3 regions of the Pseudomonas sp. JL23 genome follow, and region 3 is predicted to be linked to each of the others. Evidence: predicted binding sites of a transcription regulator. Region 3 holds the regulator's gene; each other region holds the start of a gene.
What was found. Region 3 encodes sigma-54, which starts transcription at its own class of promoters, with help from an activator protein. Its sites were predicted from a motif close to ANTGGCATNNANNTTGCTNT; they were not measured.
Positions count from the first base shown of each region.

Region 1: a site for sigma-54 is predicted at 2,276-2,295, ahead of glnK (P-II family nitrogen regulator). Genes of this name have one in related genera too.
Region 2: a site for sigma-54 is predicted at 2,036-2,055, ahead of AC1Z24_RS26130 (ammonium transporter). Genes of this name have one in related genera too.

Region 1 is NZ_CM167795.1:165,242-168,514, forward strand. It holds gene AC1Z24_RS00815 (secondary thiamine-phosphate synthase enzyme YjbQ) at 1-115, opposite strand, end outside; gene AC1Z24_RS00820 (hypothetical protein) at 104-280, shown strand; gene AC1Z24_RS00825 (ammonium transporter) at 361-1,698, opposite strand; gene glnK (P-II family nitrogen regulator) at 1,732-2,070, opposite strand; gene AC1Z24_RS00835 (accessory factor UbiK family protein) at 2,491-2,751, shown strand; partial or broken gene AC1Z24_RS00840 (YifB family Mg chelatase-like AAA ATPase) at 2,970-3,273, shown strand, end outside.
Region 2 is NZ_CM167795.1:5,677,243-5,680,515, forward strand. It holds gene AC1Z24_RS26125 (IclR family transcriptional regulator) at 1-413, shown strand, start outside; gene AC1Z24_RS26130 (ammonium transporter) at 555-1,871, opposite strand; gene AC1Z24_RS26135 (dihydrolipoamide acetyltransferase family protein) at 2,245-3,273, opposite strand, start outside.
Region 3 is NZ_CM167795.1:1,008,165-1,011,437, forward strand. It holds gene rapZ (RNase adapter RapZ) at 1-479, opposite strand, end outside; gene ptsN (PTS IIA-like nitrogen regulatory protein PtsN) at 482-949, opposite strand; gene hpf (ribosome hibernation-promoting factor, HPF/YfiA family) at 962-1,270, opposite strand; gene AC1Z24_RS04870 (RNA polymerase factor sigma-54) at 1,347-2,843, opposite strand; gene lptB (LPS export ABC transporter ATP-binding protein) at 3,029-3,273, opposite strand, start outside.

The sequences.
Region 1 (3,273 bases), 840 kb from region 3:
GCAGTAGCCCGACACGACATTCACGCAGCTGCGGCAGGCCTGCGAGGATCTCGTCGGTCACCAGATGAAACCCTCGGGGCCTGGCCCGCAGGGTGATTCTGGTTTGTTGCCACATACCGTTCTCCGCATGCTCGGCGCGCATTCTAACGCGCCTGAAGAAAAAACAAAGAGCGCAATAAACCGGCTTTTCAACAAGTTAGCCAAAGGTCTGACGGGCAAGCGGCCAGTACGCATCGACAATGCTGAAATCATCGGCGAAAAAACTGCTTCGGCGCAATAACGCTTGTGCTCCAACTTGTCTGATTGACAAACACCAGACAAAAAAATGCCCGGTAAACCGGGCATTTTTTTTGCGATGGCTTACAGGTTGTAGCCACGCTCGTTGTGTTGCGCAAGGTCGAGGCCGACAGCTTCTTCCTCTTCGGTGACACGCAGGCCCATGACCGCGTCCAGCACCTTGAGGATGATGAAGGTCACGATCGCGGTGTAGATGATCGTGAAGCCTACGCCTTTGCACTGGATCCAGACTTGAGCTGCGATGTCAGTCACGGTGCCGAAGCCGCCCAGCGAAGGGGCTGCGAAGACGCCGGTCAGGATCGCGCCGAGGATACCGCCGATACCGTGCACGCCGAAGGCGTCCAGGGAGTCGTCGTAGCCCAGTTTGCGTTTCAGGCTGGTAGCGCAGAAGAAGCAGACCACGCCTGCGGCCAGACCGATGATCAGCGAGCCCATTGGGCCGACAGTACCGGCAGCCGGTGTGATGGCAACCAGCCCAGCAACCACACCCGAGGCAATGCCCAGAGCGCTTGGCTTACCGTGGGTCAGCCATTCGGCGAACATCCAGCCCAGTGCAGCTGCGCCAGTGGCGATCTGGGTAACCAGCATGGCCATGCCTGCAGTGCCGTTGGAAGCAGCAGCGGAACCGGCGTTGAAGCCGAACCAGCCTACCCACAGCATCGCTGCGCCGACCAGGGTGTAACCCAGGTTGTGCGGAGCCATCGGGGTGGTCGGGAAGCCTTTACGCTTGCCCAGTACCAGGCAGGCCACCAGGCCAGCAACACCGGCGTTGATGTGCACCACGGTGCCGCCAGCGAAGTCCAGTACGCCCCAGTCACCGAGCAGCGAACCAGGACCGCTCCAGACCATGTGCGCGATTGGCGCATAGACCAGGGTGAACCAGATGCCCATGAACACCAGCATTGCGGAGAACTTCATGCGCTCAGCGAACGCACCGACGATCAGCGCCGGGGTGATGATCGCAAAGGTCATCTGGAAGGTCACGAACACGGCTTCAGGGAACAGCGCGGCCGGGCCAGTGATGCTGGCAGGGGTGATACCCGCCAGGAACGCCTTGGCCAGGCTACCGAAGAAGGAGTTGAAGTTGACAACGTTCGCTTCCATGCCGGTTGTGTCGAACGCGATGCTGTAGCCGTAGATGACCCACAGGATGCTGATCAGACCGGTAATGGCGAAGCACTGCATCATCACGGAAAGAATGTTTTTCGAGCGCACCATGCCGCCGTAGAACAGCGCGAGGCCCGGAATGGTCATAAACAGAACCAGCGCAGTCGACGTCATCATCCAGGCGGTATCGCCGGAGTTGAGGACAGGTGCTGGTACCGGGTCAGCCGCCAGGGCCAGACCAGGTATTACAAGGGACAACAGGGCTCCTAGCCCTGCGAATTGACGCAGAGTCATATTGTTTCTCCTGGGGCGTTGGGGTTTGGCGGCTTAGATTGCGTCGGTATCGGTTTCGCCGGTACGGATGCGAATAGCCTGTTCCAGATTAACCACGAAGATCTTGCCGTCACCGATCTTGCCGGTGTTGGCTGCTTTTGTTATCGCCTCGATAACGCGATCCAGATCCTTGTCGTCAATGGCAACATCGATCTTCACCTTAGGAAGGAAGTCGACTACATATTCCGCACCGCGATACAGCTCGGTGTGGCCCTTCTGACGACCGAAGCCTTTGACTTCAGTAACGGTGATGCCCTGCACGCCGATCTCGGACAGCGACTCGCGCACGTCGTCCAGTTTGAACGGCTTGATGATTGCAGTGACTAGCTTCATGAAACTTTCTCCCGAATTGGTGGACTTGCCCCAGGAAAACAAACCCGTCTCAAGTCTAAGCGCAGTACCTGGCTTTGTAACGTGTCGGTCACCCGTTCAGGCCCGACCAACCCCAGAAAACCGCTTCTGACGAAACACATCCCCGCTCCGCCTGCCGCACTGCATTCGTCACAGCGACTGCATCAGTGCATGGGTCATTAGCCCTTAAGCAGAAACCTTGCCATCTCGTGAATTTTCATTGAATTCAGGGTGTTGACCCTGATCCAGGCAGTAAAACACCAGCTATCGACACAATGAACGCACAACTACAGTGCGCTCGTGCCCACCGTGATGCGCGATAAATGTGCATCGCTGGTGCGCGTCAATGGACTATAGACGCTGCGTGCTACACTGCCGCCTATCTGATTCCGGAGGTTGACCATGCTGGCTCCCAAAGCTTTTCTTGATGCCCTGAGCGGCCATGCCTCGCGCCTGTTCAACGGCGACAACCCTCTGCCACGCAATGAATTCGAAGCACAGTTCAAGGCGCTGCTGCAGAGCGGCTTCAGCAAACTGGATCTGGTCAGTCGTGAAGAGTTCGACAGCCAGATGGCTGTCCTCGCCCGTACCCGTGCCCGCCTTGAGGCGCTGGAAGCCAAAGTGGCAGAGATGGAAGCGAAGCTGACGCCACCTGCTGAGTGATGTGCTGGTGGTAACAACTACTTTCGTGGGAGCGAGGCTTTCCCGCGAAGGCCCCATGGAAGGCGATAGAAATATGTCGGATGTACCGGCCTTTTCCCGGGCAAGCCTCGCTCCAACCGATCCGCGCCCATTTCGTCACACCCTGCAACCCATTCCCTGATCCTTCCTCGCCTGCAATCGCGCAGGATGCGCAGTTCATGCACATCAAGGAATGATCCATGTCCCTCGCCATTGTCCACAGCCGCGCCCAAGTGGGCGTCGAGGCGCCGGCTGTTACGGTTGAAACCCATCTGGCCAATGGCCTGCCGTCCCTGACTCTGGTCGGGCTGCCGGAAGGTGCGGTCAAGGAGAGTAAGGACCGGGTGCGCAGCGCGATCCTGACCTCGGGCCTCGACTACCCCGCACGACGTATCACCCTGAATCTGGCGCCCGCCGACTTGCCCAAGGACGGCGGACGTTTCGATCTGGCCATCGCCCTGGGCCTGCTCGCCGCCAGCGGCCAGGTGCCATTGCTGGCGTTGC
Region 2 (3,273 bases), 2.2 Mb from region 3:
CCTTCGCCGCGCAACGCCTGTCGGTGAATATCCCCATCGGCACGCGTATCACCTGCCACTGCACGGCCATGGGCCGGATTCTGCTGTCGGGGCTGGATGACGGCGAACTCAGCCAGCTCTACCAGAGCGTGCGCCTGGACGGCTACCCGGCCCCGGCGCCACGGACCCTGCCGGAACTATTGGCAATGATCGCGGCGGATCGGCAACAGGCCTGGGTGCTGCATCGTTCGGATTATTCGACGTCGGTAGCGACGGGGATTCGCGATCACAACGGGCAGATCATTGCCGCGATCAACCTGTCCGGGCCGGACGCAGTGATGGACAGCCCCGGCACGCAGCAGCTGATGATTGCCGAGGTGCTGGCCAGCGGTGCGGCGATTTCCCGGGAGTTGGGATTCAGCAAGTTCGTCTGAATCCATTACATTGTGGGGGGAGCCAATAGGGTGGGACCGGCTTTAGCCGGGAAAGCGTCAGCACATTCAGCATCCTCGTGACTGACTGTACGCCTTCCCGGCTAAAGCCGGTCCCACACGGGTATCAACGCAAGCCCCGGATCAATTCGAATACTTGTATCCCACCTCGCCATGGGCCGACAGGTCCAGGCCATCCACTTCGTGCTCTTCATCCACCCGCAGGCCGCGGCACAGCTTCGCCGTTATGGCATAGGCAATCCAGCTGGTCAGCCCGGAGAACAGGATGCTGAACAGCAGCACGCCGCCGTTGACGCCCAGTTGCTCGATCAGGCCGCGCTCGCCGGTAAAACCCAGGCCGCCCAGGACCGGCAGGGCGAAGACCGGGGTCAGCAGGCCGCCGACGATACCGCCGACACCGTGCACGCCGAACACATCAAAGGCGTCGTCCAGGCCGATGATCGGCTTGAGCTTCTCCACCGCCCACAGGCAGATCGGCGCGACGATAAAGCCCAGCAGGATCGCGCCCATCGGCCCGACAAAACCACAGGCCGGAGTGATTGCCACCAGACCGGCAATGGCACCGGAGATCGCCCCGAGCATGCTCGGCTTGCCGCGATGCTTCCACTCCACCAGTTGCCAGGCAATCGCCCCGGCGGCGCTGGCGAGCATGGTGTTGACCATCACCAGCATGGCGAAACCATTGGCCATCAAAGCGCAGCCGCCGCAGAAACCCAGCCAGCCGACCCAGAGCATCGAGCCACCGGTCATGGTCATGGTCATGTTGTGCGGCGCCAGGGCCGAGGTGCCGAAACCGCGACGGCGACCGAGCAGATAAGCGCCGACCAGCGAGGCGATGCCGACGTTGACGTGGACCACATTGCCGCCCGCGAAATCTTGCACGCCAAGGTTGAACACCCAACCACCGCCCCAGGCCATATGAGCCATGGGCACGTAGTTGATGGTCAACCAGATGGCCATGAACACCATCACCGCCGAAAACTTCATGCGCTCGGCAAAACCGCCAACGATGATCGCCGGCGTGATCGCGGCGAACAGCAGCATGAACAGGAAATACAGCAACTCAGGAATGGTCCCGGTCAGCGCATCCGGGCCGACGCCCTTGAGGAACAGCTTGTCCCAGCCGCCGATAAACGCTTGCCAGTCGCCGCCGGGAGCGAAGGTCAGGCTGTAGCCGTAGATGGCGAACAGCACCGACATCAACGAAGCGACCGAGAACACCTGCATCAGAATCGACAGCACATTCTTACTGCGCGCCAGGCCGCCGTAAAACAGCGCCAGGCCAGGCAAGGTCATCAACAGCACCACCAGTGAACAGGTGGCGACGAAGGCGGTATCGCCACTGTTGAGCACCGGCGCATCCGCCGCCCAGGCATTGCCTGCTCCGATTGCCAGTAAGCCTGGCGCCAGATAGCGCACACCGCTTCCTTTGTTTTTCATTGCACGTCCTCTTGAATGAAACGCTGAAATGACCGATTTGCCGGAATAAACATTCCCACAAGGAAATTTTGATTCCCTCAGATAAAGCAAATAAACGGCCAACCTGCGCTCGACTACCCCCAAAGAGGTAGTGAAGACGGGCAATCAGGGGCAAACAGGCGATTAAAGAAAGAGGCATGCCATGCAAGCGTGCGCGGCCGGGCAGCGTGCACACCAAAACGGAGCGCAGTGGAGAGGACTGATCTGTGGAAGATAAATGTGAGCGAATTCATTCGCGAAGAGGCCGGTACATCCACTGCATATTTCTTGCCTGCAACACCGCCTTCGCGAATAAATTCGCTCCCATACAGGTAGATCTGTTGATCCCTTTAATCTAATCGGGCTGCTCCAATGCCTCTACCATCGCCCGGAAAAACCGCGCCGCCTCGCCACCGGTGACCGCGCGGTGGTCGAAGGTCAGGGACAGGGGCAGGATCGGGTGCACCACCACTTCGCCGTTAACCGCCACCGGCTCGTCGCGGATACTGCCCGCTCCGATGATCGCCACTTGCGGCGGGACGACGATGGGGTTGGCGTAGCGGCCGAACAGGGTGCCGAAGTTGGACAGGGTGATGGTCGCGCCCATCATTTCGGCAGGCGGAATGGAGCGGGCCTTGAGGTCGGCGCGCAGGCGGCTCATGCCGTCCTTGAGGTCCTGGGCGTCGCGCTCGCCAACATTGCGCAGCACCGGCACGAACAGGCCGTCCGGGGTGTCGACGGCGATGCCCAGATCGAGCTTTTGATGCTGGCGGATCGACAGGGTTTTGCCGTCGAACCAGCTATTGAGCACCGGTTCCACCGCGCATGCCGCCGCCATGGCCTTGCCCAGGCGAATCAGCGGGTCGCGGGCCTGGCCCCAGAGGTGCAGATCGGCATCGCCAAAAATGGTCACCGGCACCACTTCGGCATGGGAGCGGGCCATGTTCAGGGCCATGCTGCGCCGTACCCCGCGTAGTTTTTCCCCGCCGAAACGATCACGGGCGGCCTGGGCGGCGCCTTCGACATCGGCGCGGGTAATCAAACCGGCGTCGCCACTGCCGCTGAGAGTGCTCAAATCGATGCCCAGTTGCCGGGCCATTTGCCGCACAGCAGGCGTAGCCCGGGCGCCGAGATGCTCGCGAGTGGACGGCGCGGCACCGACGAAGAACTGATCGTCCTGACGGCCGCCACCGCCCTCCAGACGCCCAACCACCGTTCCCGCATCGCCCTCGCCTTCGAATGCCAGTAATGGCTCGCCGACATGCAGAATGTCGCCGTCGCCACCATAGAGCTTGCTGATCACGCCGTCGTAGGGCGCAGGGATATCGACGATGGCCTTGGCGGTTTCCACCGAGACCAGGCGTTGATCGGCCTTGACCGTATC
Region 3 (3,273 bases):
TTGTCCAGCAGCCGCAGTTTCAGGGTGTCGCGCAGCTGGTAGAGATTCAGGTGGGTCGTGTCGATGGACAGGTCGGCCAGATCGATGATCGGGCTCAACAATTTGCTCTCGTCACGTATCGCTTCAGCCAGGGAGCGATTGGCATTGCTCAGTGGGTGGCGACGACGGGTTTCCGAGAAGCGCTTGAACAGGGTGGCTTCGTCCGCATCAAGATAGATAACGTCGCAGCGGATATTGCGCGAGCGAACTTCTTCGAGCATTTGCGGGAAGCGGGTCAGGTGGCTGGGCAGGTTGCGCGCATCGATGGACACGGCGAGCATCGGCTCGGCCAGCTCGGTATTAATCAAGGCGCGTTCAGCCAGCTCCGGCAGCAGGCCGGCGGGGAGGTTGTCGACGCAATAGAAGCCGCTATCCTCCAGAACATCGAGGGCCGTGCTCTTGCCTGAGCCGGAGCGGCCGCTGACGATGATCATGCGCATGATCAGTTACCTTTGCCCTGCACTTTTTTGACCACTTCATAGAGGTCATCACTGCTTTTGGCGCTACGCAGTTCTTTGCGGGTTTCTGCGTTATCCAGCATGCCGGCGATCTGGCGCAACAACTCGAGGTGGGCGTCGGTGGCCGCTTCGGGGACCAGCAGGACGAACAGCAGATCGACAGGTGCGCCGTCGATGGCGTCGAAGTCGATGGGCTTTTCCAGGTGAAATACCGCGCTGACCGGGTCAATGCAGCCCTTCATCCGGCAATGGGGGATGGCGATGCCGTTGCCAAAACCGGTCGAACCCAGTTTTTCGCGGGCAACAAGGCTCTCAAACACCGTGCGATTATCCAGGGCAGCAATGTCATGGGTAATCAGTTCGGCGATTTTTTCGAGTACGCTTTTTTTACTGCCACCCGGCACGTTCACGAATGAACGGCCGGGGGTCAGGATATTTTCAAGTCGGATCATGTAGGTGGGGTATCAGCGCGCCGCTGCACCTTGCAGGCTGCGTTGCTGTTTTTCCTTATGCTTGAGCAATTGTCTGTCGAGCTTGTCGGTCAGGAGGTCGATCGCTGCGTACATGTCGGCATGTTCCGCGTTGGCGACCACCTCTCCGCCGGGGATGTGCAGGGTGGCTTCGATTTTCTGTTTCAACTTCTCGACCTCCATGATCACCTGCACATTGGTGATTTTGTCGAAGTGGCGCTCCAGTCGTCCGAGTTTCTCGGTGATGTAGTCGCGTAGGGCGTCGGTCACATCCAGTTGATGTCCACTGATGTTGACTTGCATACCGCTTTCTCCTTATTGCCAGTGCATAGAGAGGCAGGCTTATGCCTGCCACTGGAACGCTGCCAGCTTGCCATCGTCACATCAGGCGCTTGCGCTCACTGGACGGTGCTATCCCAAGTGATTCGCGGTATTTGGCTACTGTGCGACGGGCTACTTGAATGCCTTGTGCCTCCAGTAAACCAGCGATCTTGCTGTCACTCAACGGCTTTTTCTGATTTTCCGCAGCAACCAGTTTTTTGATGATCGCGCGGATGGCCGTGGACGAGCATTCTCCGCCTTCGGAGGTACTTACGTGGCTTGAGAAGAAATACTTCAGTTCGTAGATGCCGCGGGGGGTATGCATGAATTTCTGCGTGGTGACGCGGGAAATGGTCGATTCATGCATGCCGACCGCTTCGGCGATATCGTGCAGGACCAGAGGCTTCATCGCCTCGTCGCCGTACTCGAGGAAGCCGCGCTGATGCTCGACGATCTGGGTGGCGACCTTCATCAGGGTTTCGTTGCGGCTCTGCAGGCTCTTGATGAACCAGCGGGCTTCCTGCAACTGATTGCGCATGAAGGTGTTGTCGGCACTGGTATCGGCGCGACGGACGAAACCGGCGTACTGCGGATTGACGCGCAGGCGCGGCACCGACTCCTGATTGAGTTCGACCAGCCAGCGCTCGTTGTCCTTGCGCACGATCACGTCGGGGACCACGTATTCAGCTTCGCTGGACTCGATCTGTGAGCCCGGGCGCGGATTGAGGCTCTGTACCAGCTCGATGACCTGGCGCAGTTCTTCTTCCTTGAGCTTCATGCGGCGCATCAGTTGGGTGTAGTCGCGGCTGCCCAGCAGGTCGATGTAGTCGGTGACCAGGCGCTGAGCCTCGGCCAGCCAGCGGGTCTTGGCGGGCAGCTGGCGCAGTTGCAGCAGCAGGCATTCGCTGAGGTTACGCGCGCCGATGCCGGCTGGCTCGAATTGCTGGATACGGTGCAGAACCGCTTCTATTTCATCCAGTTCGATGTCCAGCTCGGGATCGAAGGCGTCGAGGATTTCTTCGAGCGTCTCGTCCAGGTAGCCCTGGTTGTTGATGCAGTCGATGAGAGTGACGGCGATCAGGCGATCGGTGTCGGACATTGGCGCCAGGTTCAGTTGCCAAAGCAGGTGGCTTTGCAGGCTTTCCCCGGCCGAGGTACGGGTGGTGAAGTCCCATTCGTCGTCGTCATTGCTGGGCAGGCTGCTGGCGCTGGTCTGGTAGACGTCTTCCCAAGCGGTATCCACCGGCAATTCGTTGGGGATGCGTTCGCCCCATTCACCGTCTTCCAGGTTGTCCACGGTTGGCGCGGATTCCTGCTGGTAGGTTGGCTCCTGGATCTCGGTGCTGGTTTTCGCTTCGACGTTGTCGGCCAGTGGGTCGGCGTTGTCGAAGTCGTCGCCTTCTTCCTGGCGTTCCAGCATGGGATTGGACTCCAGCGCTTCCTGGATTTCCTGTTGAAGGTCCAGAGTCGACAACTGAAGTAAGCGGATGGCCTGTTGCAGCTGCGGCGTCATCGTCAGCTGCTGGCCCATTCTCAAGACTAGCGATGGTTTCATGGCAGGGGCTAAACACCTTATTCGCCGGCGCACACGCGCCATCCACTACAGGGCGCCGGGGCGCCAACATAAGCAAATTATATGCCTGAAACCGAAGTGTTTGCCTAGAGTGTGATGCAATTAAAATTGCATCATCCCCGGCCCTCAGGCATTGCCCGTTGCAGGGCAGTGAAGCATCGCAGCCATCAGAGGCGAAATTCGTGTCCGAGGTAGACTTCTTTCACCAACTGGTTGGCCAGAATGGTTGCCGAGTCGCCTTCGGCGATCAGTTGCCCGTCGTTGACGATGTAGGCGGTTTCACAGATGTCCAGAGTTTCACGGACGTTGTGGTCGGTGATCAGGACGCCGATGCCCTTGGCCTTGAGGTGATAAATGATTTGCTTGATGTCGCCGACCGAAATCGGGTCTACACCGGCGAAGGGTTCGTCGA